One region of the Plantactinospora sp. BB1 genome, then DNA from elsewhere that is predicted to be linked to it. Evidence: riboswitches for the same ligand, from Rfam matches in the RefSeq annotation. Region 1 holds a riboswitch; each other region holds the start of a gene.
The links. Region 1 has a riboswitch for cyclic di-AMP ahead of C6W10_RS27580 (coiled-coil domain-containing protein). Riboswitches for the same ligand answer to the same signal wherever they lie in the genome.
Positions count from the first base shown of each region.

Region 2: another riboswitch for cyclic di-AMP. It lies ahead of C6W10_RS06520 (C39 family peptidase); the one in region 1 lies ahead of C6W10_RS27580 (coiled-coil domain-containing protein).
Region 3: another riboswitch for cyclic di-AMP. It lies ahead of C6W10_RS29385 (hypothetical protein); the one in region 1 lies ahead of C6W10_RS27580 (coiled-coil domain-containing protein).
Region 4: another riboswitch for cyclic di-AMP. It lies ahead of C6W10_RS35550 (hypothetical protein); the one in region 1 lies ahead of C6W10_RS27580 (coiled-coil domain-containing protein).

Region 1 covers NZ_CP028159.1:6,313,706-6,315,896, forward strand. The annotation lists gene C6W10_RS27575 (cation diffusion facilitator family transporter) at 1-741, shown strand, start outside; cyclic di-AMP (ydaO/yuaA leader) riboswitch at 989-1,116, shown strand; gene C6W10_RS27580 (coiled-coil domain-containing protein) at 1,123-2,191, shown strand, end outside.
Region 2 covers NZ_CP028159.1:1,549,759-1,551,949, reverse strand. The annotation lists gene mdlC (benzoylformate decarboxylase) at 1-391, opposite strand, end outside; cyclic di-AMP (ydaO/yuaA leader) riboswitch at 647-790, shown strand; gene C6W10_RS06520 (C39 family peptidase) at 1,228-2,091, shown strand.
Region 3 covers NZ_CP028159.1:6,735,411-6,737,601, forward strand. The annotation lists gene C6W10_RS29380 (glycoside hydrolase family 65 protein) at 1-261, shown strand, start outside; gene C6W10_RS29385 (hypothetical protein) at 310-1,338, opposite strand; cyclic di-AMP (ydaO/yuaA leader) riboswitch at 1,342-1,472, opposite strand; gene C6W10_RS29390 (DUF5708 family protein) at 1,745-1,939, shown strand; gene C6W10_RS29395 (cupin domain-containing protein) at 2,013-2,191, opposite strand, start outside.
Region 4 covers NZ_CP028159.1:8,099,233-8,101,423, reverse strand. The annotation lists gene C6W10_RS35555 (O-acetyl-ADP-ribose deacetylase) at 1-202, opposite strand, end outside; gene C6W10_RS35550 (hypothetical protein) at 299-1,321, opposite strand; cyclic di-AMP (ydaO/yuaA leader) riboswitch at 1,325-1,458, opposite strand; gene C6W10_RS35545 (SDR family oxidoreductase) at 1,714-2,191, opposite strand, start outside.

The DNA.
Region 1 (2,191 bases):
GTGCTCGGGATCGGGATGGCGCTGGCCGCGATCACGGCGGCCCGGCGGGCGGTCGGTGACCCGCAGCGTACCTTCGGCCTCTACCGCCTGGAGGTGCTGGCCGCGCTGGCCAACGCGGTACTGCTGTTCGGGGTGGCGCTCTACGTGCTGGTCGAGGCGGTACGCCGGTTCGACGACCCGCCCCGGGTGGCGGCCGGCCCGATGCTGGTGGTGGCCACGCTCGGCCTGCTGGCCAACGTCGCCGCCTTCGGCCTGCTCCGGGCCGGTGCGCGGGAGAGCATCAACCTGCGCGGCGCCTATCTGGAGGTGCTCGGGGACCTGCTCAACTCGGTGGGGGTGATCGTCGCCGCCGTGGTGATCATCCTGACCGGCTGGCGCTGGGCGGATCCGATCGTGGCGCTGGCGGTCGGGCTCTTCATCCTGCCCCGCACCTGGCGGCTCGGCCGCAGCGCCGTACGGATCCTGGTGCAGGCCGCGCCCGAGCACCTCGACGTGGCGGCCGTACGGACCCGGCTGGCCGGGGTGCCCGGCGTCTGCGACGTACACGACCTGCACGTCTGGACCCTCACCTCCGGGATGGAGGTGGCCTCGGCGCACCTGAGGCTGGACCGCGACGCGGAGGTCGGTACCGTACTCGCCGCGGCCCGGTCGGCACTGCGCGAGGACTTCCACATTTCGCACGCCACGCTCCAGGTCGAGCCGAACACCGCGCCCGGGGGCTGCGGTCCCACCGACTGGTGACCGGCAGCCACGTCGCGTCACGCATGGTCAGCCCGAGACGCCGCTCTCCCGGGTCCGTCGGCCGTCAAGACTCACCGATAGTTAGCGGCATCTTAAGTTTCCGGCGGGCGCTGGACATCTTTGTCCGGATACATCCGCCCAACTGGGAAAATCGCGAATCTAGCTCCGGCAACGCCACGTATCCCCGGACGGCGACTGCCGGTAAGCTCGGCTCCGGTCTCCGCCGGGCGGCGCCCTCCGGCGCCTGCGGGGACCGTCGCCTAATCGCACGCGCGAGCCGGGGAACCACGTACCAGGGGTGTATCCGCGCCAGCGGTAGGGATCTTCCGTCCCGAACCCGTCAGCTAACCCGGTCGGCGGCTGACGGAAGGACATTGTCATATGCCGTTCCTGGCACCCACCCGACACGCTCCGGCGTCCGCGCGGAGCGCCACGAGACCGTACCGGAAGGCCGCGACCACCGCGGCCCTCGCCCTGGGCATGGTCCTCGCGGCACTCGGCGGCGCACCCGCGCACGCGGCACCGGAGTACGCGACCCCCGGGGCGCTGGCCGCGGCACCCGGCGGCGACGACATCGACGGAGGCACGGACAGCCTGCGCGAGCAGCTCCAGGCCGCCAGCAAGGGCTATCTGACCGCCAAGACCAAGTTGGACAACTCCGTCAAGCGGCAGAAGGAACTGAACCAGCAGCTCGCCACGCTGCGTACCGAGGTGACGACCCGGAGCGAACGGGTCGCCGAGATGGCCGGCATGGCGTACCGGACCGGTCGGCTCGGACAGGTCTCCGCGCTGCTCAACAGCGGATCTCCGACCAGCCTGGTGGACCGGGCCGCCGCACTCGACACGATCTCGGCGAACGAGAGCCGGGAACTGCGCGGGCTGCGGGAGAGCCTGGACAAGGAGACCCAGGCCAAGGCGGCGCTCGACAAGGAGATCGGCGAGCAGCGCAAGCAGCTCGAGGTGATGGAGACCCGCAAGAAGCAGGCCGAACGGGCGCTGGCGGCGGCGAACAACAGCGGCGGCGCCGGCTCGGGAGTCAGCGGCAGCGGGGGCGGGTCGGCCCGACCGGCACCCCGCAACGCCGACGGCTCCTTCCCCGACGAGTCGTGCAGTCTCGACGACCCGACCACCGACGGCTGCATCACCGCGCGCACCCTGCACGCGTTGAAGCAGGCCCAGGCGGCCGGCTTCACCCGGTTCGTCTCCTGCTTCCGCAGCGGAGGCAGTGGCGAGCACCCGAAGGGTCAGGCCTGCGACTTCGCCGCCCAGAAGAACGGGTTCGGCGGAGTGGCGACCGGCGGCGACCGGACGTACGGCAACAACCTGGCGGCATACTTCGTGCGGAACGCCGATCGACTGGGCGTGCTGTACGTGATCTGGTTCAAGCAGATCTGGCTGCCGAGCAGCGGTTGGAAGACGTACAACGGGGGCAACGGTGACCCGTCCAGCG
Region 2 (2,191 bases), 3.6 Mb from region 1:
GCAGCGGCTCGTGACTCCATTTGACGTACGGCTCGGGCAGTTGGGTGGGGCGCACGTTGGTCAGCATCGGCTCGGACAGATTCATCGTCCGGGTCTGCTGGCCGGCGGTCACGATCATGGGTGTCTTGTTGTGCCAGGCGGTGACGAGGCTGCCCATTCCGTTTCCGGTGCCGGGCGCGGTGTGCAGGTTGACGTGCACCGGCCGGCCGCTGGCCTGGGCGTAGCCGTCCGCCATCGCGACCGCGGAGGCCTCCTGGAGAGCCAGAACGTAGCTGAAGTCGGCCGGAAAGTTCTTCAGGAATGGCTCCTCGGTGGAGCCGGGGTTGCCGAACAGGGTGGTCAGGCCGAGGGAACGGAGCAGGTCGTAGGTAGCTTCGTGCACCGTCGTCATCGGAAGGAGCCTCCTGCGGTCTTCGTCCCATGTTCGAGCCACCGGACCAAGCCGGCATTTCCGTCATACCGTACGCGTACATGATCATGCCGGTTTATCCGCCGGTCGCCTCCCGGCCCGGCTGCCCGGCCGGCGCTGTCCCAATCGCGCTCCGAGTCACTGTTTTCGCTGTTCAGTGGGGTTGGCAACGACAGAAGTCGACCAGTAATCTCGGCGAGTCTGGTCCGGCCCCTTGGTCGCCGTACGGGTGACACCGGAGCAGACCCGCCGAGTCGTTACGTAACGAGCCGGGGACCCACAGTTATCTGGGGTGAATCCGCGAGCCGCTGTGGCCCGCGGTAGGGCGGCCTTCCTGCCCGAATCCGTCAGCTAACCCGGTAGGCGGTGTCGGAAGGAGTAGCTGTTCGTGCGGCACCACCCGGGCCCCGGCCCATCCCCCCAGTTCCCTCGCTGCGTCGCGCCCCCGCCCCCGGCCGTCGCGACCGTCCCGGACCACCCGGTCCCCGGCGGCCACCCCAACCTGGCCCGATAGCGGTCCGTGACGCCGAAGTCGTCGACGCGCGGGCACCCCGCCGGCCCGCTGGCCGGCAGTTTCCGGTGGAGGCCGCCGGTCGGCCGCGACGGATCGTGGTGGCGCTGATTCCACCGGTACGCCGATAGCGGCGCCAACCCGGTCGGCACACCCTCGGTCCGTCCCGCCGAATGCGTATCGGCGGACCTTTTCCCGTGCGATTCCGTGCGATTTCGCGTCACGTTTCCCCGCAGCAGCGAAAGAAACGTCGCGTCATTTCTCGCCCCCCGGTGATAGTGGCGCGCATTTCCTCTGGAGGACAACGTTGAAGCACGCAATTAACGGGCGGTTCCGGACCGTCATGTCGGGCCGGCGTAACCGGCTCGCGCTCGCCTCGGCAGCGGTGCTCGCCGCCGCCGCGTCCACCGGGGTCGTGCTGACCTCGGACGGCTCGGCCGAGGCACCGCAGCCCTCGACCGTCGCCGTCGCCGACCTCGGCGCCCCGGCGGCGGGTCAGGCCGGAGCGGCGGTCACCACCGCACCGGAGACGACCGCACCCGCGACGACCGCACCGGCCACCCCGTCACAGCCGGCCACCAGCGCGCCGGGCACCTCCACGCCCAGCGCTGCGGCGAAGGCGGCTGCGGCCAGCACCCCGAGCAAGCGCCCGGCACCCCCGGAGTCGAAGCTGCTGGACTACCAGTTCCAGGCCCAGATCAACGGCTGGTACTGCGGCCCGGCCGCCACCCGGATCGCGCTGACCGTCCGGGACAAGAAGCCCAGCCAGGACGCCGTCGCCGCCGACCTCGGCACCACGATGAGCGGCACGAACTCGGCCCAGGACACCACCCGGGTACTCAACAAGATCATCGGTACCGACTTCTACCGCACCACCGCCATCCCCGGCGGCGCGGCCACCCCGGCGCAGATGGACCGGCTCCAGGCGGACGTCGTGCACGCCGTCACCAGCGGGTACGCCGTGGTCGTCAACATCGCCGGCTCGGCCACCGACCTCGCGGGCGGCTGGCACAGCTACCCCGGCGGGCACTACCTGACCGTCGTCGGCTACCGCGACGACGGCCGCACGGTGAAGATCGCCGACCCGGCCATCCCGGGCGAGGACAGCAACTACTGGATGACCACCATCGACCTGGCGAACTGGGCGGCCACCCGGGGCTACTCGTCCTGATCCGCCCCGTCCGCCGGTAGCAGCACCGACGACCCGCCGGTAGCAGCACCGACGACGCCGGCCCGACCCACCCACCCGGACGACCCGTGCCGACCGGGGG
Region 3 (2,191 bases), 420 kb from region 1:
ATCGACCGGCTGGAGTTCTCGCTCCGCTACCGGGGCGTGCACCTGCGGGTGGACGTCCGGCCGCGCGAGGCGACGTACGAGCTGCGCGACGGCGAGCCGGACGACGCCCTCGAACTGCTGCACCACGGGGAGAAGGTCCGGATCACCTGCCTGGAGCCGGTGACCCGGCCGATCCCGCCGGCCCGCCCGACGGGTCCGCAGCCCGCCCAACCGGCCGGCCGCGCCCCGGTCCGACGTACCCCGGAGAGCGAACCGACTTGACCCTCCCGTCCCGGCGGTCCGCTCGGCCGGGGGTGTTCCCCCCGGCCGTCAGACCAGCGACAGGTGTACGTGGTTGGTGTGGTCGCTGGACGGGTCGCCGTGTGCGCCGCCGTACGACTTCCAGCCGATCGTCGGCAACCAGATCTGCCGATACCAGATCACGTACAACACCCCGATCCGGTCGGCGTTGCGGACGAAGAACGCGGCGAGGTTGTTGCCGTACGTCCGGTCGGCGCCGGTGGCGGCACCTCGGAAGCCACCCGCCTCGGCGGAGAAGTCGCAGGCCCGCCCCTTCGGATGCTCGTACGGGCCGCCGGAGCGGTAGCAGCCGGTGAAGCGGCCGAAGCCGGCCCGGCGTGCCTCGGTGTAGGCGTGCAGGGTGCGTGGTGTGACGCAGCCCGTGGTGGTCGGGTCGGGCTGGCTGCACGACTGTGGTGGCCAGGAGCCGTCGGCGGCGCGTGGCGCGGGTCGGGCCACCGGCGAACTCGCGTTGACGAAGCCCCCGGTGGAGGCGCCGCCGACCTGGGCCAGCGCCCGCTCGGCGGCCTGCTTCTGCCGCAGCATGATGGCGAGTTGGCGGCGCTCCTCGACCACCTCGGCGTCGAGCGCCTGCTTCGCCCGCGCGGCCCGCTCCCGGGCCTGGCCGAGTGCGCGCAGTACGTCGTTGTCCCGCAGCGCCACCGCCTCCAGGCCACGGGCGCGCTCCAGGAGTTCGTCGGCCGAGCCGCTGTGCAGCAGTACCAACACCGGGCCGATCCGGCCGGTCTGGTACGCCGTCCGGGCCACCTGCTCCACCCGGGGCCGCAACTGCGCGATGCGTTCCTCGACCCGGCGTAGCTCGGCGACGATCTTCGCCTGTCGAGCTTTCGCGTTGGCCAGCGCGTTTCTGGCCTGTAGGTAACCTCGGCCGGTCGATTCGAGCACGTCCCGTAGGAGCGGGGTGTCGCCTTCGTCGCCGAGGACGGCGGGGCTGTTCGCCTCCGCCACGCCGGGCCGGAGTGCTGCCCCGGCGAGCGCGCCGAACGTGGCGAGCAGGGCCAGGGCCAGCGGAAGCCGCCGACGTGTGGATCCCGTCATGCATGTCCCTCCGTCGCCCGCCTACCGAGTTAGCTGACGGGTTCGGGACGGAACAAGTCCCTACCGCGGTTGCGGACTCACCCCACCTACCTGGGTCCCCGGCTCACCCGAAAGTGATTCGGCGGCGGTCACGCCGGCGCGGAGGGGTGCGCCACCGGGCGAAACCGGGGTCAGCCTACCTGATCAACTGGGTCGAACAGGTGGATTTCGGAGTGATCCGCCGTGGAAATTGCTTCATGGGCGACGTGCCGGTCGAGGCGCCGGGCAGCTCTCGGAGGCGGGGGCCGGTGTGGTGTCGGTCGAAGGATGTAGTCCGGTTTCCTCAACCGGCAGGAGGCTGGGGATAGCGGGCCTGACTAGGCTTTTCGAAGATCCTCCCGCCCCTCTTCTCCAGCAGGGATCCTCGATGTCCTCAGCCCGTAAGACGCTGCTCACCGGCCTGGCCACCTTTGTGGTGGGACTGGCGCTCCGGCTGTTCGGACCGGACGAGCATGTCGTCATCTTCACGCCCACCAAGCTCGGCGTGGTGCTGATGGTCGTTGGAGGCTTGGAGAGCCTGTACGGGGTCTACAAGATCAGGCGGGACCGCCTGGTCGAGTAGCCACCCGACACCGGGCCGGGTGGCCATCCTCGGCCGCCCGACCCGATTCCACCGCTGTCACCTCAGGTCGTGGTCAGCCGCGTGCCGTCCACACCGGGCTCTCCACGTAGTGGTTGTCGTAGCGGTCCTGGGTCTGGCCGACCTCCTGCCAGGTGGCCTCGCCCTGGTGCACCCGGTCGAGGAGCCGGTAGTAGTCGAACCGGGGCTTGCCGGGGGTGAGCACGACGAGGAAGTCGGCGTCCTGGCCGTCGG
Region 4 (2,191 bases), 1.8 Mb from region 1:
GGTCGAACGCCGGGGTCGCCACCGCCTCGCCGGCTGGGCAGGGGGCGATCGCCCCGCCCGCCTCGGCGAGCCGCGGACCGGCCGCCCGGTGGATGGCACCGTCCACACCGCCGCCACCCAGCAACGACTCGTTGGCGGCGGTGACGATCGCGTCCACGTGCTCCCGGGTGATGTCGCCCAGCACGACTTCGATGGTGGCCATCCGCCGATGATGCCAGTCGACCGGCGACCTGTCCGCACAACACCACCGCCCCGTCACCTGAGCGGACAGGTGACGGGGCGGTGGCGTTGGCTCGGGCTACAGCATCGAGACGTGCACGTGGTCGGTGTGGTCACTCGGACCGCTGTAGGAACTCCAGCCCTCGTCCGGGAACCAGATCTCCTTGTACCAGATCACGTAGAGGATGCCGAGCCGGTCCGCGTTGCGGATCAGGAACGCGGCCAGGTCGTTGCCGTACTTCATCTGGTCGTCGTTGGCAGCCCGGCTGAACCCGGAGTTGCGCAGCGACCAGTCACAGGCCCGGCCCTTCGGATGCTCGAACGGCCCACCGGGCCGGAAGCAGCCGACGAACCTCTTGAAGCCCGCCCGACGCACCTCGTTGTACATGTGGAGCGTCCGGGCGGTGATGCAGCCGCTGGTGGTCGGGTCCTTCTTGTTGCACGGCAGCCCGGGGAAGCCGTCCGCCATCCCCGGCCCCGGCCGGGCGACCGGCGAGGTGGCCGCCACCAGCCCCTTGTCGGGGCGCGAGTTGCCGCCCACCAGGGCGAGCGCCTTCTTCGCGTCCGACTGCTGCTTCTGGATGATCTTCTCTTGCGCGGCCTGCTTGGCGACCTCCTCGTCGATCGCCTTCTTGGCCGCGCCGACCTCGTTGCGCGCCTCGTTGAGCGCCCGGAGCTTGCTGTTGTTGAACAGGTTCAGCTCGTTGAGCGCCGAGGCCCGCTCGATGAACGAGTTCGACGAGGAGTCGGACGAGTTGTTGCTCAACAGCATCGAGATGGCGCTGAGCTTGCCGCTGCGGTAGGACTCGGCCGCGATCTGGCTCGCCTCCGGCGTGAGCGCCGCCAGCCTGGCCTCCGCCTGCTTCAACTGGTTGCCGAGCTGCTGCTGCCGCCGCTGGGACTTGCTGCGCTCGGCCTTCGCCTCGGCGAGCCGCTTGCCGGCGCTGGCGAGCACGTCTCCGAGCACCGGCGAGTCGGCCTCCTCCTGGGGGGCCGGTTTCGGCGCGGGCGCCGCCGACGCCTCCGACGGGACCACGACCAGAGCTGCGGCGGTGAGCAGTGCCAGGGCAGTCGCCAGCCTTCGGCGTAGGGGTGCCCTCACATGTATCCCTTCCGTCGGCCGCCGACCGGGTTAGCTGACGGGTTCGGGATGGAAGTGGTCCCTACCGCTTGCGCGGATTCACCCCAGGGGTGCGTGGGTCCCCGGCTCGCCGGGTGGCGATTAGGCGGCGATCAGCGCCGGCACCACGCGGTATCCGGCGGCTATGAACGGCAGACAGCATACCCGGTTTCACTTCCGGAATGGCAAGCCCCGTTCGCGGGTAAAAGCGTTGCCGGACAACGACTATCAGTAATCACGGCGCGTCGGACGCATCGAAGGTCATGCTTTGTCCGCCATTATCGACTAGCTGCTGTCGGCTATTTACCAAGCGCGTTATCAACCGCCTGACGTGCGGAAACGTGTCCAGGTTGGTCGGTGGCGTGATTCCCCGGTCACCGTCGGCGCCAGGGCGTTGTGCCGAACAGCACACCGGCCACCGTACCGGCCGAGAGCAGACCCGCTGTCACCGCGCCCCGGTGCTGGGACAGCCAGAGTTGCGGACTCCGTGTCCGGTACGGCGTGTCGAACGAGCCGTGCGCGCCCCGGTCCACCCCGGTGCCGTCGTCGACCGGGTGCCACAGGTTCGCCGGTCGACCCCGCTCGGCCGGCTGCTCCGTCTGCTGGCCGGAGTACCCCGTCCGGGCCAGGTACCGGTCGAGCAGGCCGGGCACCAGCCGGTTGCCGAGGATGGTGCCGACCGTCGAGGCACCGACCCAGTACTCCCGCCGGCCCGGCCGGTCGGCCGCGTGCACGATGGCCCGGGCCGCCAGTTCGGGCTGGTAGATCGGTGGCACCGGCTGGGCGCGGTTGCGCAGCCGGGACAGTACCCAGTCGAACTGCGGGGTGTTCACCGCCGGCAGGTGCACCATG